3 regions of the Paenibacillus sp. BR1-192 genome follow, and region 3 is predicted to be linked to each of the others. Evidence: predicted binding sites of a transcription regulator. Region 3 holds the regulator's gene; each other region holds the start of a gene.
The links. The regulator Rex, encoded in region 3, represses fermentation and respiration genes when NADH is low (regulators of the CRP and FNR family bind a similar motif). The targets are predictions, from matches to a motif close to TTGTGAAATATTTCACAA.

Region 1 (5,068 bases), 170 kb from region 3:
CCATTTACCTGATTTAAAACCTTTCCAGCCAACTTCTTTTTCAATCACCGACATATTGAATCCCTCCTAGATTATGCTGCAGCCTGCAGGGACTGGCGGGGACACACATTGATCTATCTCAGATCTTAAATGTGATTATTTTCACGATCAATGGCATCTCTGCCCCGCCAAGTGCCTTCAAGCTTCTATATCAAAGATCTGAGATTCAGCTTTCTGCTACACCTTTATTGTAGTCCTGTTGATCCGCAGCATCTGTGATAAAAATCACAAAGTTGTGGTTATCCGTGATTTTTATCACTCTGATTCCGGGCTCCCCTGGCTTCTACCACCATTTATAATGGAATTTAGTATCATCCTTCTGTCCCTTTCCTGTTTAGAAACGTCCATAGAAGGCGTTGCGGTATACTTCTGCCAGCTCCGTCACCAGCGGCAGCTTCGGATTGCTGGTCGTGCACTGATCTTCGAAAGCCCGGTCCGCCAAATGCTCGACGTTTCTCTCGAAGTCCTGTGGATCGATGCCCAGCTGCTGGAACGATTCCTCGATGCCGAGCTTGCTGTTCAGCTCGCGGATGGCGGCGATCAGGCTGTTTACGCCCTCCTCCGTCGTTCTTGCCGGCAGTCCAAGAATCCGTGCGATCTCGGCATATCTTTCATCGGCCACGAAGTGGGTGTACTTCGGCCATGCCGCGAATTTCGTCGGCTTCTTGGCATTGTAGCGAATGACGTGCGGCATCAGTATGGCATTGGTCCGTCCGTGCGCCGTATGGTACTGTCCGCCCCATTTATGCGCCAGACTATGGTTGATGCCCAGGAACGCGTTCGCAAAGGCCATGCCTGCAAGCGTCGAAGCATTATGCATTTTCTCGCGGGCGAGTTTGTCGCCGGTCAGCGCCGATTGCTCAAGATACTGGAACACCAGCTGTATGGCTTTGATGGCAAGCCCATCCGTGTAATCGCTGGCCATCACCGATACGTAGGCTTCAATCGCATGCGTCAGGACGTCCATGCCGGTATCGGCCACCGCCGTTTTAGGCAAGGTGTACACGAATTCCGGATCGATGATCGCCACGTCCGGCGTCAGCTCATAGTCTGCCAGCGGGTATTTGGTATTTCCCTGCACTTTGTCCGTGATGACGGCAAACGAAGTTACTTCCGAGCCCGTTCCCGACGTTGTCGGAATGGCTACGAATTTCGCCTTTCGTCCCAGCTTCGGATATTTATAGACCCGTTTTCGGATATCCATGAATTTTTGCTTCAGGTTGTTGAAATCCGTATCCGGATATTCATAGAACAGCCACATCGCTTTTGCGGCATCCATAGGCGATCCGCCGCCGAGGGCGATGATGCAGTCCGGCTGAAACCGTTCCAGCATCTCCGTACCCCGTTCTACGGTCGTTGTCGATGGATCCGGCTCGACTTCCGAGAACACCTCGATGGCTACCGGCAGTCTGCGCTGACGCAGGTAATGCTCTACCCGCTCCACATATCCCAGCTTCACCATCATGGGGTCGGTTACGATCGCGACGCGGGTGATGTCAGGCATTTTGGCGAGATACTGCGTCGAGCCTTTTTCAAAGTAAATTTTGTCCGGCACTTTAAACCACTGCATATTCACGGTTCTGCGGTTCACCCTTTTCACGTTGATGAGATTGACGGCCGTCACGTTCGACGACGTGGAATTCCGGCCATACGAACCGCAGCCGAGCGTCAGCGATGGCAGGTTCGTGTTGTAGATATCCCCGATGCCGCCTTGCGAGGAAGGCTGGTTGACCAGGATGCGGCAGGTCTTCATACGATCCGAAAATTTCAGGATGACGTCCTCATTGTGCGAGTGGATGACCGATGAGTGGCCCATGCCGCCAAAAGCTACCATCTCTTCGGCGCGCGCGATGCCCTCTTCCGCATCTTTCACTTTATAGCAGGCCAGCACCGGGCTCAGCTTCTCGGCGGACAACGGATAAGCAGGACCGACTCCCTCCAGCTCGGCGACCAGGATCTTGGTGCTTTCCGGTACCTCAAAGCCGCAAGCCTCGGCAATCTTGGCTGCCGGCTGTCCGACGATGGTAGGATTGACGGCGCATTTATCCGCTACCATGGCATGCGCAGTCAGCTTCGCCAGCTCTTCCTTGTTCACGAAATAACAGCCGCTGGCGATCATTTTTTTCTTCACGGTATGATAGATCGGCTCCTCTATAATGACGGCTTGCTCGGATGCGCAGATCATGCCGTTATCAAACGTCTTGGATAGAATCAAGTCGTTCACCGCTTGATCGAGGTCCGCGCTCTTCTCGATGAAGCACGGCACGTTGCCGGGACCTACGCCGAGGGCTGGCTTGCCGCAGCTGTATGCTGCTTTGACCATCGCCGATCCCCCCGTAGCCAGAATGCAGGCAACGTCAGGATGGTTCATGAGCGTATTGGTTTTATCCATGGAAGGAGCCTCGATCCACTGGATGCAGTCGGCCGGAGCGCCTTGTTTCACGGCGGCGTCCCGCAGGATGAGCGCGGCTTCCCTGCTGCATGCCTGCGCGGATGGATGGAAGCCGAAGATGATCGGGTTTCTTGTTTTGATGGAGATCAGCGCCTTGAATATGGTGGTCGAGGTCGGATTGGTTACCGGTGTGATCCCCATGATGATCCCGATCGGCTCCGCAATTTTTTGGAAGCTGTCATAGGCATTGTCTTCGATGATACCTACCGTTTTGTCGTACTTGATGCTGTTGTGGATATACTCCGTGGCAAACAGGTTTTTGATGATTTTGTCTTCATACACGCCGCGGCCCGTTTCTTCAACCGCCATTTTCGCCAGCTGCATGTGCTTCTCAAGTCCGGCCATGGCCATGGCCTGCACAATTCCGTCGACTTGCTCCTGATCGAGTTTCATAAACTTTTCTTTTGCCCGATTCGCCTTGTCGATCAGACCTTGAATGTACTCTGCTGCCGTTTGTCCCTTCACTTCAACCGTTGTTCCTTTGCTCACAGCCATATCTCTCATCCTCCCATGGTTCATGTTCTTTTTTGTCTACGCTTTGATCGTAACACAGACGCTCCTTAAATCATGTGAAATATTTCACAATATTAAAATTTATCTTTTCTGTGTGATTTATACCTGTCTTTTCCCTCTTTCAAGTGAAAGAGATCACAATGTTTGAAAATTCGCCATGATTTCCCTCTTGTTCCGCCCCACAAGTGAATGTTTTCACGTTATAATGTATTTAAAGATTAAACAGATCAAATTTTAGGATGTTAGGGGATACCACCATGAAAACTGTAGACCATGTAATGGAAATCGAAAACTTAGGGAACACGCAGTGCTTCTCGGAACAAAACCGCAACCGTCTGCTGGTCACCATGAAGGAAAGGGTACTCCCTGAAGGATCGCATTTGTTCTGGGAAGGCGACTTCGCCGACAAGCTGTACTTCGTTAAACAAGGAAGAATTAAATTAACCAAATCGACGGATGAAGGCAAAGAGCTTATTCTATATATGTACCATCCAGGAGACATGGTCGGGCAAGCCGATCCATTCTTCAGCAACAACCACAGTTTTTCGGCAGAGGTGCTTGAGGACAGCGTAGTCGGGGTCATCGAGCACAAGGACCTTGAGCTATTGATCTGCCAGCATTGCGACTTCGCGATTGATTTCATGAAGTGGATGGGTATACACCACCGCATCACGCAGACCAAATTCCGTGATCTCATGATGTACGGCAAGCCCGGCGCATTAACGTCGACGCTGATTCGTCTGGGCAATACCTACGGGCAGCATCAAGAGGATGGCAGCATTCTCATCAACAAAAAGATCACCCACACCGATCTTTCGAACATGATCGGGGCCACCCGTGAAAGCGTGAACCGGATGCTGAGCGATCTTCGCAAAAAGGACGCCATCGAATATGCCGGCGGCATGATTGTTATCAAAGATCTGCCGATGCTGCAGGAAATATGCCACTGCGAGCTGTGTCCGAACGAAATCTGCCGGATTTGATCCGCCTAAAGCCCCTTCGGTGCATAATATATGGGCATCTGCTTACAATAAGCCTTGTCTTTCCAATCCAAATCAAAGGGAGTGCTCAGCATGCGTGAAGGTTTGATTCCTGCAGTTCTTGGAACCGTGGTTTCTGCTTCGGGTGCCGCTCTGCTTTGCAGCAGGTATAAATTCGCTGCAACCGGTATTCTAGGCTTCGGACTGGCTCATATGGTGCTTGGTGCGATCGACCTGGTGGAACATCGGTAAACGATTTGGAAGGCAAGATTCTCACGGCTGTCCTTTCAGTTCAATGACTGAGGAGGACAGCTTATTTATGCTGTTGCCCTCCTGCTCCCTTCAGCGATGACATATCCAAAAAAAGCGGATTTCCCAAAAGAACATTACATCTGACGGGGAGCCCACTATTTCTGTTTGGGGACGTTCCGTGTGCGCATCGTTCCTCCCATTGCCTTTGTCCCAAATTTCTTGGAATGGTTGTGTCTTTACAAAAAAAGAAACCGTTGCTTGGCGAATGGACGAATGACAGACCATTAACCAAGAACGGTTTCTTTGTTTATTCACCAGGTTGGACTTTCTCTGACAATGAACTAGGAGGATGGAATTCCTCCGTTTCACCGCCTATCACAGCTTACTTTTGCTTGTTCCCTTTTCCCGAAGAGATAAACCAGTAAGCCATGCCTACAAACAACCCGCCGCCAATGATATTCCCCAGCGTGACCGGCACCATGTTGCTTATCCAGCCGCCGATGGATACCGTCTCGGGATGTCCCGGCAATATCGTCGCCAGCGTCAGAAGCGACATGTTCGCTACGCTATGCTCATACCCTGTCGCAATGAAGGCAAACAGGCACCACCATATTAAAATCAGTTTCGTGGTTTCTCCTTTGGCCCGAATCCCCATCCACAGGGCCAGACATACAAGCCAGTTACATAATATGCCTCTAAAAAACAGCTCCATGAACGGATCGTTCATTTTCTTGGCCGCAGCCGTGAAGATGAGATGATCGGGCGGCAGCCCTTTGAACAGGCCGGAAGCGTAAACCAGATAGCTGAGCAGGATCGCTCCCGCCAAATTGCC
Region 2 (5,068 bases), 170 kb from region 3:
CTTGGCCCTTATCCGGAGCCTGCACAAGCCCTGTCGAAAGCTCGATCTTCCAATCGTATAACGGATCGTAAATGTAATGCCCGGATACGATGGCTTCGGCTAACGGACCTCCTTTGGGATGCGGGCTTTTATTCTCCAAAGCAAACCATTGATGATCCGAGGTCCGGAAGACGGCAATCTCCCGGTCACCGATTTGGACCACCCTTCCGAGTTGCGACAGAAATTCATGTTCATTCCCTACCGTGATATAAGTTCCGGTTTCCATAATGCGCAGCCTCCACTTCTCTTGTTCGATTCCTATCCAAGCAATAAGCTCTCTATAATCCGGCAGCCGAGGGGGAACCGATCTCCCCCTCGATTACTTGCTGCCGACCGGTCTTGCGTCCTGGAACAGCGTATTGCGCAGCTTATCGTCGTTCAGCACTTTCTTCCACGGATCTTCCACTTGCTGCAGGGCCAGCTCAATTCTTTCCACCAGCTCCTTACGCTGTTTAGCATCATCAAGGACCGCCGCACGGATTTGTTCCAGTCCCAGACGCTCTACCCATTCCGACGTTCTCTCGAGGTACTTGCCGGTTTCACGGTAGTACTGCATCAAGGCGCCGCAGATCTCGATCAATTCCTCGTCCGTCTTCACCTTACAGAACGAATCGGCCAGGCGCGCCTTCGTTCCGCCGTTGCCTCCGACGAATATCTCCCATCCGCCGTCATTGCCGACGATCCCGATGTCCTTCGTGCACGATTCGGCACAATTTCGCGGACATCCGTTGACCGCCATTTTAAACTTCGCCGGAAAATCCAGCCGCTCGAATTTCTCCTCGAGGAATGCACCCATGCCCATCGAATCCTGCGTGCCGAAGCGGCAGAATTGGGAGCCTACGCAGGTCTTGACGGTCCGCAGCGATTTGGCATAAGCATAACCGGACGGCATATCCAGCTCTTCCCATACGCTTGGCAGATCTTCCTTCTTCACGCCGATCAGATCCAGTCGCTGTCCGCCGGTTACCTTAACGACCTTAACATTGTACTTAAGCGATACGTCCGCAATTTTCTTCAAATCCTCCGGCGTGGTAACGCCGCCGTACATTCTTGGCACTACCGTGTAAGTGCCGTCTTTCTGAATGTTGGCGTTCATCCGCTCGTTGACGAAGCGGGACTCCCTCTCCTCCTGATGGGTCACCGGATTCAGCATCGCCAGATAATAATGGATGGCGGGACGGCATTTCGAGCAGCCCTCAGGGTTGCTGAAGTTCAGAACATGCATGACTTCCTTCGTCGTAGTCAGCCCCTTGGCGCTGATTTCGGCGACGATTTCGTCCCGGTCGAGCGTGGTGCACGGACATATGCCTTGTTTGCCTGCCGTCTTAAAGCCGTCGCCCAGTACGCTCTGAAGGATTTGCTCCACGACTGGCTTGCAGCCTCCGCAAGAACGGGTCGCTCCCGTGCAAGCTTTGATTTCGTCCACCGTCGTGAGGCCTTGAAGCGTCACGGCATCCACAATGGCCTTTTTGGTTACGCCGTTGCAGCCGCAGACGATTTCATCGTCGGGCATCTTATCCAGCGAGAAGGCCTTGCCGGTTCCTTTCCCTGCACATTCGGTGCCCATGATCGAATGATAGATCTCCTCGGTCATGGCCGTCTTTTTGCGTATCATGGATTGAAGGCTGGCCGAATCGCTGACATCCCCGAACAATATCGCGCCGACGATGATATTGTCGCGCAGCAGGATTTTCTTATAAGTCTTGCGCCAATCGTCCTTTGCCACGATCACCGAGTGCTCAGCCTGCTCCATGAATTCTCCTGCGGAGAATACATCAACGCCGCTGATTTTCAGTTTCGTCGATACGATGCTGCCCTCGTAAGGCTGGCCGTCCACGCCGCAGAGATGCTTGGCAAGAACCTGTCCCTGCTCGAACAACGGCGCAACCAGGCCGTAGCATGCCCCCCGATGCTCGCAGCATTCGCCGACCGCATACACATCCGGCCAGGAGGTCTGAAGATAATCGTTGACTACGATTCCCCGGTTCACTTCGATACCGCTCGCTTGGGCGGCAGCAACGTTCGCTCTGATCCCCACGGCCATGACCACGAGTTCCGCTTCAAGCTCATCCCCACCTTTGAACCGCAGCCCCGTGACCCTCTCATCGCCCATGATTTCCGTGGTTTGTTTGCCTAATAAGAACCGGATGCCCTGCCGCTCCAGCTCCCTTTGCAGCATCCCCGATGCCATGGAATCCAGCTGGCTCTCCATCAAATCCTGCATGAGATGAACCACCGTCACCTCCATGCCCAGGCTGACCAATCCCTTAGCGGCTTCCAGACCCAGCAGCCCTCCGCCGATGACGGCCGCTTTCTTGTATGCCTTGGCGGCTTGAAGCATCTGCGTGCAGTCGGCGATGTTTCGAAATCCGATAACTCCCTCTTTATCACTGCCCGGTACAGGCAATATAAAAGGTTTCGAACCTGTAGCTATAATCACTTTGTCATAAGGAACCGTCAATCCGTTATCGGCCGTCACTACCTTACGCTCCCCGTCGATGGCGGTGACGGTCACACCCGTATGCAGGGTGATCTGATTGTCCTCGTACCATTTCCAGTCATTCAATACAATGTCGTCCAAGGTTTTGCTGCCTTCCAGCACATAGGACAGCATAATGCGATTGTAGTTCGGGTGAGGCTCCTGTCCAATGACGGTGATGTCAAATTTCCCACCCAATTTAATGATTTGCTCGACCGTGCTTATGCCTGCAATACCGTTGCCAATGACAACCAACTTATCTCTCTTTATATTGGACATCGTTTGATTCCTCCCCAACACGTGATCTTGTGCTCGTGTATTCCACTGCTTACAAGTAAATTATATCGTGTAAAGGCATATATTTTTGTGATTTATTTCACATTGATCTTTAAAATTTAAATAAAAATACCAAATAACCCTGTCCGATTGGAACAAGGTTATCCTAAAAAGCCGCATGCTATATGATTTCGGCTTCCATATAGGCTCGTTCGCCGCCGGGCACTTTTAAATAGGGACGAATTCCGGCAAATCCCCCCGCATCCAGGTTCACCCCGGTCATCCAATTCCCCTCCAAAAGGCCTCCTTCCGACTGCATGATGACGGCAGGCGCCTCGATATGCTCCTGGTACAGTACGATGCCGGCCTGAATGGTCTTATAGGCTTTTCCTTGCTGCACCAAAGGTAAGGCACTAATATACGTAGGCACAAAATAATGGGCGATCACGTCCAGCTCCTCCCCGTCGAAGAACGCTTCGCTGCCGAGGAAGGGATGCAGCATCACGATTTTCTCGTAGAGCGACCAGATGATCATATGCAGGAATCTTCCCATCCGTCCCTTATTTTGCTCGGAAGACGAATTCAATGTTTCGGTTTCATAACCAATGAACTTCCATCCGCCGGGAGCCTTGACCCACTTCTGGAACATGTCGACCCGAGCTGTGCCGTCTTGGCTAAGGGATGCTACAGCGTCTGGGCTTGTTCCACACACGGCCGACCATAGTGATTCCGGTACATACTGGCTCAGCACCCGCTTGGTTTTCTCAAATATATGAAGCACTTGTAATGAAGCGTTTTCAAGCTCTGAGATGTCCTCTTGTCCATAATGGAACCGGGAGATATTCGTTCGCTTGATCATGGGCTCGCCTCCTTGATATGCCGCCTGGATTATTACATCATATAGAAGGTGCGTCAGCTTGGTGCATGTCCGGATATTTTTGCAGGACGAAACGAAAAATCAGCATTTTGGTTAGAAAAAAAACCCTGAAATGAGGATATCTCATGCCAGGGTTTAATCGTCAACGGGAGTCTTAAGATGACTCATCTGTCGACCCATTGTTCTGCCCAGGATGAAATTTGCTCCATCACCGGACGCAGTGCTTTGCCTTTTTCAGTCAGTTCATATTCAATACGTACCGGAGTTTCCGGATAGACATGACGAATCAGTATGCCTTCGCATTCCAAATCCTTCATCCGCTCGGAGAGCATTTTATCGCTCATGGACGGAATCAAATTCGAAATATCCTTAAAGCGCTTAGGCCCGCTCATCAGCGTTTGAATAATCAAGCCATTCCACCGTTTGCCCAGAAAAGAAAAGGCCGATTCGAAACGGGGACACATCGTAACATTTGTAACTTCCATATCCCTTCACCTCTTTACGAAGTCACCTTGTTTATAGAAACTCATAAGCTTACCCAAAAATCTAGAAAACTTACGAATTGTAAGTATGTTTCATTTTAGCATATTTTCGAGAAGCTGAAAACCTCCTAGCCCCTTTTTCCCAGAAAATCAGCGCTTATCCCCCTAATATCCGAGCCAAAATATCCAAATCGTCCTCAATCAAAGTGGATAATTTCCTATTATACAGCACCGCCGCTGGATGGAACAGAGGGAATATCTTATAGGTCTCCGGTGAAAAAACATAGCCTGCTCCGGGATTTTCCGGATCTGCCGCTTGCTGAACCGGGCCCTCCATCAGCTTGCCGTGCAGCGACGTCACCGTTTCATGGCTTCCGATTAACCGGTGCAGCGCCGTATTTCCCATCGGTGCCAGGATGTCCGGGCGGACCCATCGGATCTCTTCATCAAGCAAAGGCGCATGCGCCAAAATTTCCGCCTTGGTCGGCGTGCGATTCGATCGGCTGATGACATTCTCGCCCGAAGGCCTCACGAGCACTTTATCTTTGTAGGGCCTGCTTCGCATGGCACTGGTAATATATACCTGGTCCCGCGTCAGTTTCAGACGTTCCAGGTACGCGTTCATCTCTTGTCCGGCCTGCCCTACGAAAGGTTTGCCTTCCAAAACTTCATGAGCTCCGGGCGCTTCCCCGATGAACATGATTTTCGCAAAGCGGACTCCCCTTCCGAGCAGGAAGCCCTCAACGGGTTGATGGACGAGCCTGGCCCGGCATATGGCGATGATTGCGGGATCTACAGGTGCGCTTTGTACTTCGTTCATGTGTACAGCCCCCCTCTCCTATATCATACAATACCCCATATTCACGTATATTCTATCCCCAGTCGGCAAAAACATTTCGAAAAAGCAGCCCCAAC
Region 3 (5,068 bases):
GCTGGTCTGGCTGACCCAGACGGAGAACGGGGATGATGAAGAGCTAAACCTTGGCGGACGCGGAGGGGATTTCTGGGAGACCATCTCCAGCGATTCGGATTCTTGCCTCGGACGCGCCTGTCCTTGGTTCCGCAAATGCTACTATCACAGGGCCAAGCATGAAGCAGGCATCGCGGATGTCGTCATTACGAACCATTCGAAGCTGTTCACCGACGTGAAGGCGAATCATCAGCTGCTGCCAAGCTATGAGCGCCTCGTCATCGACGAAGCGCATCATCTTGAGGATGTCGCCGGCAAGCACCTTGGCTTGCAGATGAAGTATTTTTCGGTGGTCCATACCTTGACCCGCATGTACAAAGACAGCCGAAGCGGGCAGCTCCCGGCTCTGCGCCAGCTGCTGCAAGCTTCGCCGCACGAGAAGGCAGTCGAATGGTCTTCCGTCATCGACCGTTTGTATCCGGACCTCATTACTGCAAAAGAGAACTGGGATCGGCTCAGCGATCAATTGTTCGGACTGCTTCCGGAACGCGGAGACGCTTCTCCGGGAGATGCCGGCCAATTCTCGCTCCGCCTGTCCCCGCTTAAGAAGCCGAAGGATTGGGATTCGATGGCCGAACTGGAGCATCAAATTCATCTGACGCTGGGCGATGTCGTGCGCAAGGGCGATAAGCTGATCGCCGAAATGAAGGAAGATTTGGATGACTACAGCGCGGACAGCCTGTTAACCGACCTATCGGGCCTATTTAAGGACCTGGCCTCGCATCGCGAAGACCTGCGCTCCTTCATGGCCCTGAACGATGAGGGCACGGTATACTGGATGGAGGCGAACGGCAATTTCCGCAGCAAATCGCTGCAGTTGTATGCCGTGCCCGTCGACGTGAGCGCTCATCTGAAGGAATTGTTTTTTGACAAGAAACAAAGCGTGATTCTGACATCGGCGACCTTGTCGGTGGACAAATCGTTTCAGTTCATGATCGAAAACCTGGGTCTTCAGGAAGCGGCTGAAGCGGGGAACCTGAACACGGTTCAGCTCCCGTCCCCGTTTAATTACAGGGAACAAGCCCTTCTTGTCGTGCCGCGCGATTTTCCGAGCGTGAAGGGATCGGTCGGGGATGCACTCTTTGTGAATACGCTCGTGAAGTCTTTGGCCGATACGGCCGTCGCTACGCATGGCCGCATGCTCGTCCTGTTCACTTCCTACCGGATGCTGCGCCAGGTGCACGAGCCGTTGAAAGAAGCGCTGGCATCAAGCGACATCACGGTATTGGGACAAGGTATGGACGGAACCAGCCGTACCAAGTTAATCCGAAGATTTCAGGACAGCAGCGCTTCCGTGCTGCTGGGCACCAGCTCCTTCTGGGAAGGGGTAGACATCCCGGGCGAGGCGCTGACTTGTCTTGCCATCGTCCGGCTGCCGTTCCAGCCGCCGAATCATCCCTTGGTCGAGGCCAAGAGCGAACTGCTGCAGCAGCAGAAGAAGAATCCCTTCATGAAGCTTTCGGTTCCGCAAGCGGTCATTCGTTTCAAACAGGGGTTTGGGCGTCTGGTGCGAACAGCACAAGATAAAGGGATCGTGATCGTGTACGATACCCGGGTCATTGAATCCTATTACGGGAAGTATTTCTTATATTCCTTGCCGGGGCCGAAAATGGAGCATATGCCGACAGAGGGGATCGTTCCCCGAATTTCGGAATGGCTGCAGGAAGAGGCAAGCGCGGGAAACCAAGCGGAATAAAGTGAAACCAAGCACGATCAACAAAAAAGATGTAGTTATTAACCTATTATTAGGGGGAGCATGCATGAAATCGGAAAAAATTTCGGAAGCCGTGGTCCGCAGATTACCTGTATACTTGCGCTATTTGAATGAGCTTCAGAAGAGGGAGGTTTCCACGGTTTCCTCCCAGGAGCTGGGACAGAAGCTGGACCTCAATCCTGCTCAAATTCGTAAGGACCTGGCGTATTTCGGTGATTTTGGACGGAAAGGGATCGGATATGATGTTTCTTATCTGATCGAGAAGATTCGCCAGATTCTGAAGCTGGACCAGAAGATCAATGTCGCACTGGTCGGGGCCGGTAATCTTGGACATGCATTATCGAATTACAATGCATTCCTGAAGGATAATATGAAGATTGTGGCGATTTTCGATTCGTATTCTCCCAAAGTTGGTATGAAAATTAACAATTTGGTCGTACAGCCGATGGAAGAGCTGGAGAAGACGGTTCATGAGCACGGCATTCGAATCGGGATTATTACCGTTCCGGATTTCGAAGCGCAGAACGTCGCGAATCAGCTTATCGCCTCAGGGATCGAGGCGATTCTGAACTTTGCGCCAACCATCCTGAAAGCCCCAGCCCATATCCGGATTCATACGGCTGATTTTACAACGGATTTGCAAAGTTTGGCCTATTATTTGGATAACGGCAAGGAGGATGCAGCACATGACAACAACGAAGTGGATGGTTAAGAACGGAACGTTTGCAGTACTGGAGGAAGGCCAATCCGTGCTTCGCGGATACCTGGTGGTTGAGAACGACCGGATCACGTACCTGGGCGAGGAGGAGCCCGTCGTGGAAGAGGGAACAGAGATTATCGACGGAACCCATCTGTTCTTCCTGCCCGGATTGGTGAACACGCATGGACATGCCGCCATGTCGCTTCTTCGCGGCTATGGGGACGATCTGGCGCTGCAGGTATGGCTTCAGGAAAAAATGTGGCCGATGGAAGCCAAATTCACGTCAGACGACGTATATTGGGGCACATCGCTCTCCGTGCTGGAGATGATCAAAGGCGGAACCACGACGTTTGTGGATATGTATGACCATATGGATCAGGTCGCGAAGGTTGTCCAGGACTCGGGAATGCGCGGCGTCCTGACGCGCGGCGTAATCGGTTTATGCCCGCCCGAGGTACAGCAGCAGAAGCTGGATGAGGCGGTGGCATTCGCGAAGGATTGGCATGGCAAGGCTGGCGGCAGAATTACGACGATGATCTCGCCGCACGCGCCTTATACCTGCCCGCCGGATTTCATCGAAAAATTCGTTCAAGCATCCCATGACTTGAACCTGCCTTTGCATACCCATATGTCCGAAACGGAAACGGAAGTGGCTCAGAATGTTAAGGACTACGGGCTTCGCCCCGTTGCCCATTTGGAGAAGCTGGGCATGTTCTCCCGTCCTACGCTCCTTGCGCATGCCGTTCATCTGACCGATGAGGAAATCGAAGTCTTGGCCAAGCATCAAGTAGCCGTATCGCATAATCCCGGAAGCAATTTGAAGCTTGCCAGCGGAGTCGCCCGCGTACCTGCGCTGCTGAAAGCCGGCGTAACGGTGTCGCTCGGTACCGACGGACCTGCTAGCAACAATAACCTGGATATGTTCGAAGAGATGCGGCTGGCTGCCCTGATCCATAAAGGAGTAAGCGGGGATCCGACGGCCATTCCGGCCTCCGATGCGCTCCGAATGGGCACGGTATACGGAGCCAAGTCCGCTTTCCTTGAGGATATCGGTATGCTCGCGGTTGGGATGAAAGCCGATATGATCGCATTGAATACGGATCAGGCGCATTTCCTTCCACGGACCGACTATATTTCTCACGCGATCTACTCTGCCAGCGCGAAGGATGTAGAGCATGTATGGGTTGACGGCAAGCAGGTGGTGAAGAATGGCGCGAGCCTTACTCTCGACGAGGAACGCATCCGCCGGGAAGCGCAGCGTGCATTTGAGCGTCTTACAACCCTCTAGGGAATAATCAAGGGGAGCGAGGAAGACGGATTTGAAGAAAAAAACGAAGTGGATATTGCTGAGTGTGTCCGGCGTCCTGCTATTATTGCTTGGCCTACAGCTCTATTATTCCTATGTTATGAAAGATACGTGGAATGAAGAAAGAATGGCGATCCTTGCAGCGAAACAGCATGGCCAATTGGTCTCGTCCGACAAGACCTATAAATCGGTATGGGGCGAGGACAATAACTATTGGGTGGTCAGCGGGAAAGATAAAGACAATCAAGACCGCATGGTCTGGGTGAAGTTTACGGACGATAACGTTCCTGTTGAAGGGACAGATGCCGTTCAGTCCGTGTTATTGAATACGGGCATGTCAGAGGCCGTGATGCGGGACCAGATCCGTAACGAAATGCCGGGTGCGGTCATCAAGCGATTGCTGCCGGGAATGTATGAAGGCGAGTATGCCTGGCAGCTGCAATATGAAAACAACGGTCAGCGCGGCTACAGATTCTATCGTTTTCAAGACGGAAACGCCATCGGAAATGATATTATTCTTCCTAATCAATAAGAAAACAAATGAAAAGGCGTCCCCTCATAGGGATGCCTCTTTGGCACATAAATATGTAAGCGTATACAGAAATAAATTGGTAAAACTGTTCTAAATATTTTCACAGACAAGCATGAAAAAGTATATAAGATGTGATATACTCGTACTTGTACGAATTGAGCAGATCAATTACATGCCTCACCATATATCGTTGTTATATGTATTATTGTGCTGCAATTGCTATACAAAATTTCATATCGAAAATTGAAGGAGGAACTTCATGAAACTGCGCATTGTACCTATCATGCTGACTGTCGTGATCTCAGCATCGGTCCTCTTTGGCGGTTGGTTTCTGTATCGGCAGATGGCTTTGCAGAATCCGCTCGCAACTGTTGTGTCACAATACGATGGCGTGAAAAGTTCTCATATAGATATTAAACAGGATACCGTGACTTTGAATCTTGATTTGGCTCCGGATGCGAATTTACAAGGTTTGGTTCAGCATATTAAGCAGGAAGGCAAGTCCGTGATCGGCAAGCGGGAATTGAGAATCCAGGTGGAGGACCATTCCTCGGAAGCATTGGATCAATGGTGGGAGCAAGCGATGCTGTCGGTTGCCGAAGCGATGGACAATAAGCAGTATACCGATATTCAATCATCGCTCGAGCAGTTGGCTGCCCAGTCGCCGAATTTGAAAGCAAAAGCAACGATCGACGACACCAATGTCTATGTCAGCTTGTCGGACGGCAAGTCTGGTAAATTTATAATCTTGCCGCGTCAACCTGGCAAAATGGAGGT

Region 1: a site for Rex is predicted at 3,059-3,076, ahead of adhE (bifunctional acetaldehyde-CoA/alcohol dehydrogenase). Genes of this name have one in related genera too.
Region 2: a site for Rex is predicted at 2,883-2,900, ahead of nirB (nitrite reductase large subunit NirB). Genes of this name have one in related genera too.

The regions. Positions count from the first base shown of each region.
Region 1 covers NZ_CP120718.1:2,579,188-2,584,255, reverse strand. The annotation lists gene pflB (formate C-acetyltransferase) at 1-54, opposite strand, end outside; gene adhE (bifunctional acetaldehyde-CoA/alcohol dehydrogenase) at 374-2,986, opposite strand; gene P0X86_RS11345 (Crp/Fnr family transcriptional regulator) at 3,262-3,987, shown strand; gene P0X86_RS11340 (hypothetical protein) at 4,078-4,236, shown strand; gene P0X86_RS11335 (formate/nitrite transporter family protein) at 4,619-5,068, opposite strand, start outside.
Region 2 covers NZ_CP120718.1:2,573,681-2,578,748, reverse strand. The annotation lists gene nirD (nitrite reductase small subunit NirD) at 1-265, opposite strand, end outside; gene nirB (nitrite reductase large subunit NirB) at 359-2,797, opposite strand; gene P0X86_RS11320 (hypothetical protein) at 2,976-3,653, opposite strand; gene P0X86_RS11315 (winged helix-turn-helix transcriptional regulator) at 3,836-4,156, opposite strand; gene P0X86_RS11310 (uracil-DNA glycosylase) at 4,311-4,973, opposite strand.
Region 3 covers NZ_CP120718.1:2,746,125-2,751,192, forward strand. The annotation lists gene dinG (ATP-dependent DNA helicase DinG) at 1-1,735, shown strand, start outside; gene P0X86_RS12245 (redox-sensing transcriptional repressor Rex) at 1,800-2,465, shown strand; gene P0X86_RS12250 (amidohydrolase) at 2,440-3,741, shown strand; gene P0X86_RS12255 (cell wall elongation regulator TseB-like domain-containing protein) at 3,773-4,291, shown strand; gene P0X86_RS12260 (hypothetical protein) at 4,551-5,068, shown strand, end outside.